One region of the Pseudoalteromonas sp. R86517 genome, then DNA from elsewhere that is predicted to be linked to it. Evidence: predicted binding sites of a transcription regulator. Region 1 holds the regulator's gene; each other region holds the start of a gene.
What was found. The regulator MetJ, encoded in region 1, represses methionine synthesis genes. The targets are predictions, from matches to a motif close to TAGACGTCTAGACGTCTA.
Positions count from the first base shown of each region.

Region 2: the regulator MetJ is predicted to act here: its motif matches at 1,212-1,229, upstream of metK (methionine adenosyltransferase).
Region 3: the regulator MetJ is predicted to act here: its motif matches at 1,813-1,830, upstream of SJY38_RS02325 (methylenetetrahydrofolate reductase).

Region 1 is NZ_JAXHCB010000001.1:2,908,885-2,912,174, forward strand. It holds gene metB (cystathionine gamma-synthase) at 1-1,040, opposite strand, end outside; gene metJ (met regulon transcriptional regulator MetJ) at 1,309-1,629, shown strand; gene SJY38_RS13220 (malic enzyme-like NAD(P)-binding protein) at 1,692-2,933, opposite strand.
Region 2 is NZ_JAXHCB010000001.1:563,810-567,099, reverse strand. It holds gene tkt (transketolase) at 1-1,026, opposite strand, end outside; gene metK (methionine adenosyltransferase) at 1,331-2,482, shown strand; gene SJY38_RS02485 (hypothetical protein) at 2,791-3,290, shown strand, end outside.
Region 3 is NZ_JAXHCB010000001.1:522,736-526,025, reverse strand. It holds gene SJY38_RS02330 (M16 family metallopeptidase) at 1-1,614, opposite strand, end outside; gene SJY38_RS02325 (methylenetetrahydrofolate reductase) at 1,874-2,830, shown strand; gene SJY38_RS02320 (sensor domain-containing diguanylate cyclase) at 2,859-3,290, opposite strand, start outside.

The DNA.
Region 1 (3,290 bases):
GCTTCCATACCTGCGTGAGTCATGGTCGCAGGATGACAAATTAAACTCTCAACCCCACCTAACGATTCTGCTAAGCTAAATTCTTTAAGGCTCGTTAAAAACGCCGCTGCATCATTCACATCGCCTTTAATATCAAAACTAACCATACCACCAAACCCAAGCTGTTGGGCTTTAGCAAGCGCATGTTGAGGATGCGATTCAAGGCATGGGTAGTAAACTTGGCTAACATACTCAGAGCTTTCTAGGTATTTAGCAATTGCCAGGGCATTTTCTTGGTGCTGTTTTAAACGCACATTTAAAGTACGTAAACCACGTAACGTTAAATAGCTATCAAATGGTGCGCCGGTAATACCAATGTTATTGGCCCACCAAGCAAGCTCATCACCAAGCTCTTGTGTTGCAGCAACAACTGCACCGCCTACAACATCAGAATGGCCGTTTATATATTTAGTGGTTGAGTGCACAACAATATCTACGCCAAACTTAATTGGGTTTTGTAATGCCGGTGATAAAAAGGTGTTATCGGCGGCCACTAATGCACCGCACTGTTTTGCTATATCCGTCACGGCTTTAATATCCGTTAGGCGCAGCACAGGGTTACTTGGTGTTTCTATCCAAATTAATTTAGGTTTAATGGTTAAAATTTGTTCTAGGCTTTCTGCTTTAGTTAAATCAAGTACTTTAAGTTTAAGCAAGCCGCGCTTTTCTAACGACGTAAATAAACGGTAGCTGCCGCCATAACAATCGTGAGGAATAACCAATGTATCATCGTTATTTAATAACTGTGTGGCTAAGTGCACTGCTGCCATGCCCGTAGCAGTAATAATTCCGCGTGCGCCACCTTCAAGTTCTGCTAAAGTGTCAGCTAAAATATCGCGATTAGGATTACCACTGCGTCCATAGTCGTATGCGCGCTTAGTATCAAAATCGGCAAACGAATAAGTCGTCGATAAATAAATTGGCGGTACAACGGCGCCATGATGTTTATCGGCATCAACCCCATTTCGTACAGCAATGGTTGCTTTGTTTTTTTCGCTCATATTCGTCACCTGATTAATTTGGATGTTTAGACGTCTAAAAGAGTAAGTTATCCATTATAATAAGTCAAAGCATTTAAAGCTCTAGATGGCTAAAAATAACAGACGCGTAAAACTTCAATGAGGCTGTATTTACTATTACAGCCAGCTTATTAAGATAGATTGCTATCTATTATTTGACTATCTTTTTTAAAACGATAGAATTTCACGCATATTTACACGCTTTTTACGCCGTGTGAGAAATTAATAATCTGAGGCAACGATACATCTTATGGCTAAATGGAATGGTGAGTATATTCACCCATACGCAGAACACGGGAAAAAATCAGAGCAAGTTAAAAAGATCACCGTTTCGATCCCGCTAAATGTATTAAAAGTATTAACTGATGAGCGTACACGTCGTCAAATAAACAACCTGCGTCATGCAACAAATAGCGAGTTACTATGCGAAGCGTTTTTGCATGCCTTTACAGGCCAGCCATTACCTAATGATGATGACCTACGTAAAGATAACGCAGAAAAAGTACCCGAAGAAGTTAAAAAGATAATGCAAGAAATGGGTTTAGAAGTGCCTATTTTAGACGAAGAATAAAACGTCTTTTTTTAAAAAAAAACCTCAGCATGCTGAGGTTTTTTTTGTTTAAGCGCTATATATTACGCCATATAATTTTCCGGTAAGTCAATTTGTGCCACGCCCGATTCAACAGCAGCAATAGCAACCGCCTTGGCTATACGTGGTAATAAACGCGGGTCCATAGGTTTAGGAATAATGTAATCTGCACCAAATTCGAGCTTTTCTACACCCGCTGCTTTTAATACTTGCTCAGGCACTGGCTCTTTAGCAATACTACGAATAGCTTCGACAGCGGCTATTTTCATTTCATCGTTAATGGCGCTTGCACGTACATCAAGTGCACCACGGAAAATAAACGGGAAACATAAAACATTATTAACTTGGTTAGGGAAATCAGAACGCCCCGTTGCCATAATTAAGTCTTTACGTGCACTGTGCGCACGCTCAGGTGCAATTTCAGGATCTGGGTTTGAACATGCAAACACCACTGGCTTATCAGCCATTAGTTTTAGATCTTCAGGTGCAAGTAAGTTAGGACCCGATACACCTACAAACACATCAGCATCAGCAATTACATCTTGTAGAGTACGCTTATCTGTATTGTTAGCAAAAAGCTGTTTGTATTCGTTTAAGTCATCGCGGCGAGTATGAATAACCCCTTTGCGGTCTAGCATATAAATATGTTCGCGCAGTGCACCACACTTAATTAACAGCTCCATACAAGCAACCGCTGCAGCGCCTGCACCTAAACATACAATAATGGCATCTTCTATTGATTTGCCCTGCACTTCTAAGGCGTTAAGCATACCTGCCGCAGTTACAATAGCGGTACCGTGTTGGTCATCATGAAAAACCGGAATACTGCAACGCTCAATAAGTGCTTTTTCAATTTCAAAACACTCTGGCGCTTTAATATCTTCTAAGTTAATACCACCAAACGTGTCGGCAATATTAGCCACTGTATTTATAAAGTCTTCGGTGGTGCGATGCTTAACTTCAATATCAATAGAATCTAGGCCAGCAAAACGTTTAAATAAAAGCGCCTTACCTTCCATAACAGGTTTAGAGGCTAAAGGCCCCAAATTACCCAAACCTAAAATTGCCGTACCATTACTGATCACCGCAACCATATTACCTTTACCGGTATATTTATATGCATTGGCTGGGTCTGCTGCAATTTCGCGCACAGGCTCTGCAACACCAGGGCTGTATGCTAATGCTAAGTCTTGCACCGTTTCGGCTGGTTTTGTTAGCTCAATGCTGATTTTGCCTGGAACGGGGTGAGAGTGGTAGTGTAATGCTTGTTCACGAAAATCTGACATAACGCGATGGTATCCTGCAATTTAAGTTAAGTGAGAGGGAGTATGGGGCTAAGATACTCTTATTATTTTTAAATTCCAAGCAATATCAGGTCTATCCTGTTATATGCTATATCCGTTAATTTTAAGTGATTTATCAGCAACTTCGCTAAAAGTTATCAATATTAAACAAATAAAAATTCATTCAAAAAGTGCTTTTTGAGGTTCATTTTGCCCTGCCAATATTTTTGTAAAATAGCAGAATAGTAAAATAGTAAAATGCACCAATATGGCGCGTTTATCACCGTTAAAAACAAATATCGCCACGATAAGCACTTTTAGCAGCTTGGTTAAAAATTAACGTATAAAAAATATAGAGAA
Region 2 (3,290 bases), 2.3 Mb from region 1:
TTGAGATTTTTCAGCCCAATCGCCTGGAAGTTCGTTGTTAATACGGCGCTTATATTCAGCTGCAAGCTCTGGGTATGCTTTTGCGTATGCTGCAAATTTTTCGTCCCAGCTAGATTCAAGCTGTTGACCTTTTTCTTTGCTATCCCACTGTGCGTAAATATCATCAGGGATTTCAAATGCACCGCCAGACCAGCCTAAAAATTCGCGAGACGCTGTAATTTCGTCATCACCTAATGGCGCGCCGTGACAATCGTGGCTACCAGATTTATTAGGTGAACCGTAACCAATCACTGTTTTACAACAAATTAGTGATGGTTTGTCGGTAACACTTTGAGCCTCTGCTATTGCAGCACTAACAGCATCGCTGTCGTGGCCATCAACGTCACTTATTACATGCCAGCCGTACGCTTTAAATCGTGCTGGTGTATCGTCGCTAAACCAACCTTCAACTTCACCATCGATTGAAATACCGTTGTCATCCCAAAAAGCCACTAACTTGCCAAGGCCTAATGTGCCAGCAAGTGAACATGCTTCATGAGAAATACCTTCCATTAAACAACCGTCACCCATAAATGCATATGTGTAGTGATCAACAATGTCGTGGCCTTCACGGTTAAATTGTGCAGCAAGCGCTTTTTCAGCAATCGCCATACCTACCGCATTTGTGATCCCCTGACCTAGTGGGCCCGTAGTAGTTTCAATTCCTGGTGCATAACCGTACTCAGGGTGGCCTGGCGTTTTAGAATGCATTTGACGGAAGTTTTTAATTTCATCAAGTGGTAAGTCGTAACCAGTTAGGTGCAATAGAGAATAGATAAGCATTGAACCGTGGCCGTTTGAAAGAATAAATCTGTCACGGTCAGCCCACTCTGGATTAGTTGGATTATGCTTTAGATAATCGCGCCATAATACTTCTGCGATATCGGCCATGCCCATTGGGGCTCCAGGGTGGCCAGATTTGGCCTTTTGTACTGCGTCCATTGACAAGACGCGAATAGCATTTGCAAGTTCTTTGCGAGATGGCATGAATTCTCCTACCTTTATGTGTATTTGCGCGGGTACTTATGTGTTCGTTAATACCCTTAAGTAACTTAAGAGCTGTTATAGCAACCATTCTTACTTAATGTGGGTGCAGTGTGCAATTAAAAACCCCATAAAAATGGGCTATTATGAATATTTTTTAAGACCAAAAAGTTATTACTCATTTTATTTAGACGTCTAGGCGTAAAAACACTATGCAAGGTGTTTTGTTTTAGATAAAATACGCCCCTTAATTTTTTAGCGCTAATACCGACGTTTGTGAAGCGCAATATTTGTGAGCAGAAATACAATGGCAAAACATTTATTTACTTCTGAATCTGTTTCTGAAGGTCATCCGGATAAAATCGCCGATCAAATCTCTGATGCGGTACTTGATGCTATCCTAGAGCAAGACTCTCATGCCCGTGTTGCGTGCGAAACTTACGTAAAAACCGGTATGGTTATGGTTGGTGGTGAAATTACCACTAGCGCATGGGTTGATATTGAAGAAATTACACGTAAAACAGTACGTGAAATTGGCTACACGCATTCAGACATGGGTTTCGATGCAGACTCGTGTGCAATTTTAAACACTATTGGTAAGCAGTCTCCTGATATTAACCAAGGTGTTGACCGTACTAGCCCAGAAGAACAAGGTGCTGGCGACCAAGGCTTAATGTTTGGTTATGCATGTAACGAAACAGAAGTACTAATGCCTGCGCCAATTACTTACTCACACCGTTTAGTACAGCGCCAAGCGCAAGTACGTAAAAGCGGCGAGCTTAACTGGTTACGCCCAGATGCAAAATCTCAAGTAACTTTTGCATACGAAAACGGCAAGCCTGTAGGTATTGATGCAGTTGTACTTTCTACTCAGCACGCTGAAGAAATTTCGCAAAATGACTTAGTAGAAGCCGTGATGGAAACCATCATAAAGCCGGTACTTCCTGCAGAGCTTATTACAAGCGCGACTAAATTTTTCATTAACCCAACGGGTCGTTTTGTAATTGGCGGACCTATGGGCGACTGTGGTTTAACGGGTCGTAAAATCATCGTAGATACATACGGTGGTATGGCACGTCACGGTGGTGGTGCTTTCTCAGGTAAAGATCCATCAAAAGTTGACCGCTCAGCTGCATACGCTGCACGTTACGTTGCTAAAAACGTAGTTGCGGCTGGCCTTGCTGATAAATGTGAATTACAAGTATCTTACGCAATTGGTGTAGCCGAGCCTACCTCTATCAGCGTTGAAACCTTTGGTACAAGCAAGCTTGAAGAAGGTCGTTTAATTGAGCTTATTCGTGAGCACTTTGACCTACGCCCTTACGGCTTAATTCAAATGCTTGATTTAGAGCGCCCAATTTACCAACCAACAGCGGCATACGGTCACTTTGGTCGTGACGAATTCCCATGGGAACGTACAGATAAAGCAGACGCACTTCGCGCAGCTGCTGGCCTATAAGCCAAAATGCATTAAATAATAAACGGCCCTTTTAAGGGCCGTTTTTATATCTAAAGCAAAGGCTAATTATGCGCTTTATATCAATTGCATTAATTTAGTTGTTTATCATAGCACCCAGTAAATAGTGCAATAACAAAGGAATTTACGGCGTACAGTTATTTTATATAAATAATTTTAACGCAGTCAGTGCGCTATTTAATACGCTAAACTAATCGTGTTTTGAATTAAATTGGTATTAACTAGCCCTCGAATTTCGTACGGTTTTAGGTATATACTCTTTGCATAATAAAAGCTTAAGGGATAAGTAAATGGCCAATAATTTTCGCGTTATGTTTGTAGGGCTCGCCGAGGGCACTGAGGCTAAAACGGCCTGCGTAAATTTAGCAAGTAAGCTAAAAACGTCTGAAGATAAAGTAACTCAGTTTTTTAATGGCAAAGCACTCTTTGCACCTAGCAATAAAGACAAAGCCTTAAAGCAGGCCAAATTACTGGCAAGCCTAGGCATTAAAAGCAAGTTACAAGCCACAGGTGAGCTGCCCACTCAAAGCCCTAGCGCAGCTAGTCAGCGTGATGAACGGATTTTTGATGCCCTTGATTACATAACGAGCAGCTTGATCCGCCTAGAAGAAAAACTAGAAGAGCTAGAACAAAGGCTTCCAACCAATGAGCTAAAAAGCCCTACAGACGAAAGTGATGAGTGGCAAGAAGATGATCTTATGCTTGACGAGCAGCTCGATGAACCCGTTAAAACGCGTAGCAATACTTTGTTATATTCACTGATTGCCACTGCCGTTTTACTACTTATTGT
Region 3 (3,290 bases), 2.4 Mb from region 1:
TTTGTAACTCGTACTTTGCGAGCCACCTTGAGCAAGCATAGCGGCTGTGAGCGCAGCAACCCCTTTTTTACCTTGCGGGTCTGCAGCAGCCCCTGTATTGAATAAAAAGTTTACATCAATCAGCGGCGAGCTATTCGTTTTATCAAGCACTTTAAATACGGGTGCCTCTGGCGCTTTATCATGCTTAGCTACTAATGCATTTAAGCTCGTTTCTTGTTCAAAGTCTGGCGCTTTATCAAGTGCCGACATAGTTACGGTAGTACGCGCGTCATCTACAAAATACTTATTAGCCACGGCTTTAATATCTTGTGCTGTGATGTTGTCGGCCGATTTATAAAGCTGGTTAATAACCTCTGGGTCGCGCTCAAAATGCATATAACTTGCAAGGGTTGATGCAATCGCTTGCGATGAGTCTAAGCCGTTAATAAAGCTGTATTTAAGGTTAGACTTTAAATCACTTAGTTTTTGCTCATCAACAAGTTCGGTACGTGCTTTTGCGTAAGTGCGGTTAATAGCATCGCGTGCTTTTGCTAAATCATCTTCGTTTTCTACTTTTACAAACACATGCAGTAAGCCAGGATCTTTTGTCTCTGGATTGTAGGTAAACATTTGACTCGCTATTTGTTTATCAACAACTAGCTCTTGGTATAAATCGGAGTTATTAGAAAAATAAAGCTGTGAGATTAAATCAAGTGCGGCTCTGTCCTTTTTAGCAGGCTCCCATGCTGCGCCTTTGTAAGATACAAGCAACCAATGACCAGGCAAACCTTCGTTTTTCTCATGTACATATTTAGGCGCTTGCTGCTTTGGCTCAGCTTTAATATCGGCAACGTAATCGCCTTTTTCCCAGCCACCCCAATGTTTTTTAACCATAGCCATGGTCTCTTTAGGGTCAACATCGCCCACAATCACTAGCGATACATATTCAGGCTTATAAAACTTATCAAAAAATTCTTTACCGTAAGCCATTTGATCTGGCATGGCTTCTATATCTTCAAAAAAGCCCATGGTGGTATGTTTATAAGTGTGCGTATCAAACGCTTCTTCGCGTACTGCGCTCAATAACTTACGAATTGGGCTGGCGTTATTTTTTAAATATTCCCCTTTAACCGTTAGCGCTTCGGTTCTAAATTGCTCTTCGGTGTAGGTTAAGTTTTGAAAAATATCGGCTTCAATTTCAAGTACTTTATCAAGGTGCTGCTTTGAAAAGTTTAAATGGTAGTTTGTGTAATCGTTGGTGGTGTAAGCACGGTTATCGACCCCTGCATTTTTAAATGTGGCAGTGTATTCGTCTTGCGGAAATTTTTTAGAGCCTTTAAACATCATGTGCTCAAAAAAGTGAGCAAAACCGGTTTTACCTGCTTTTACTTCATTACGCGAACCAACCGATACCGGAATTTGTAGCGAAACGACATCGGGGTAATCGGTTTTAACAACCATTACACGTAAGCCGTTATCAAGCTCTTCGATTAAGTACTCTTGCGAAAATACACGTTCGTCAGCTTTTGTTGTTTGCTGTTGTTGTGCCGCTTGGGTGTTTTCGCTTTGCTGTGTTGCGCAGCCTGTTAGTGCCAGCGATACCGCTAAGCTTGTTGCTAGTAATTTAAATTTCATTGTTGTCCCTTTTTAAATTGAGCAAATTTTTTATTAGGTTTAATACTAACTCGCTTAAATTATGCCCCAAAGCCACTAAATATAAGAGCCCATCGGCTATTTATAATGTAAACAACTGTGTCAATTCCCCATTTTAAAAACATTTAAGTATGAAAAAAGCTCAAGTTGATTGAAAAACTTTCACTAAATAAATCTATCTAGACGTCTAAATGGCTGCTATATTAAATTACATACATTGGACTAAGCTGGAATGAGGATTATGGCTTTATCACTACAAGAAAAAATAGAAGACACCAATCAAGGTGTTTATCTTATTGGTACTACTCCACCTAAAATTGGTACTGATAAAGCGCAACTAAAAATCATTGCAGAAAAACTACTTGCTCGCTTACACGAAATTGAATACGACGGCGTGATAATTTACGACATTCAAGATGAAAGTAGCCGTACAGATAAAGCACGCCCATTTCCGTTTAAACAAACTGTAGACCCACGTGAATACAGCCACTTACTACGTAATTTATCTGCTCCAGATGTCATTACTTACAAAAGTGTGGCACAACGTGGTGTAGAGGAGTTTAAAGGCTGGTTGGATGAAACTAAAAACGACTACGATTTAAAAAATGTCGTTTTAGTGGGTAGCCCCTCATCGGTAGGTGATATAAAACTAAGCTTGCCCGATGCCTATAAAACGCTTGCAGAGCAAAGTGATGACTTCTTTTTAGGGGGCGTTACCATTGCTGAGCGACATTCAAATAAGCGAAATGAACACGAGCGCCTTATAGAAAAAACAGCACAAGGTTGTCAGTTTTTTATATCGCAAGCGGTTTACGACGCGCAAGCAACTATAGAGCTAATAACAAGTTACGCGCGTACCTGTAAAGCACAAGGTATTACACCAAAACGGATTATTTTAACGTTTACGCCGTGCGGTGGCGATAAAACCTTAGAGTTTATGCAATGGTTGGGTATCTCAGTGCCAGAGGCCACTAAATGGCGCATGCTTGATGCAGACAATACCTTAAGTGAATCTGTACGTATTTGCCGAGAAAATCTCGACCTAATACTCAAAAGTTGTGCGCACCTAGATGTGCCACTGGGCTTAAATATTGAAAGCTTAACAAACCGTAAAGAAGAAATTGACGCATCAATAAACTTATACCGTTTATTAAAAGCCATTATGGAATTAAACCTAGCCGAAAAACAAATCGCTTAAAGCCTAATTATCCCCGTTTATAGCAAGCCTAATGGCTTGCTTTTTTGTTGCTATGTTTAAGTGTATTACTTTTATTATTATGCTTTTTAGCCAATTTGTACGCTTGTTTATTTTTATACATTTGGTGATCGGCCAAATTTAATAACGTATCAAAAGGTTGCTTTTGTTTATTAGTAAAACTTTCGCCTATGCTGAGTGTCAGCGCGCACACGTTGTTTTCTAATAGTGCGTTTTTATACTCAATTTTTATTTTATCAATAATATGGCTAAGCTTACTTCTATCACTAATTTGCATCACAGCTACAAATTCATCGCCGCCTAAACGCCCTACTATATCAGCCTCTCTTAAATGTGTTTTTAAGGTATTTGCTAAGAGGATTAACGCTTGATCGCCTATTTCATGGCCATAAGTGTCGTTTAGTTTTTTAAAGTCGTTTATATCAATAAACAAGCAACACAC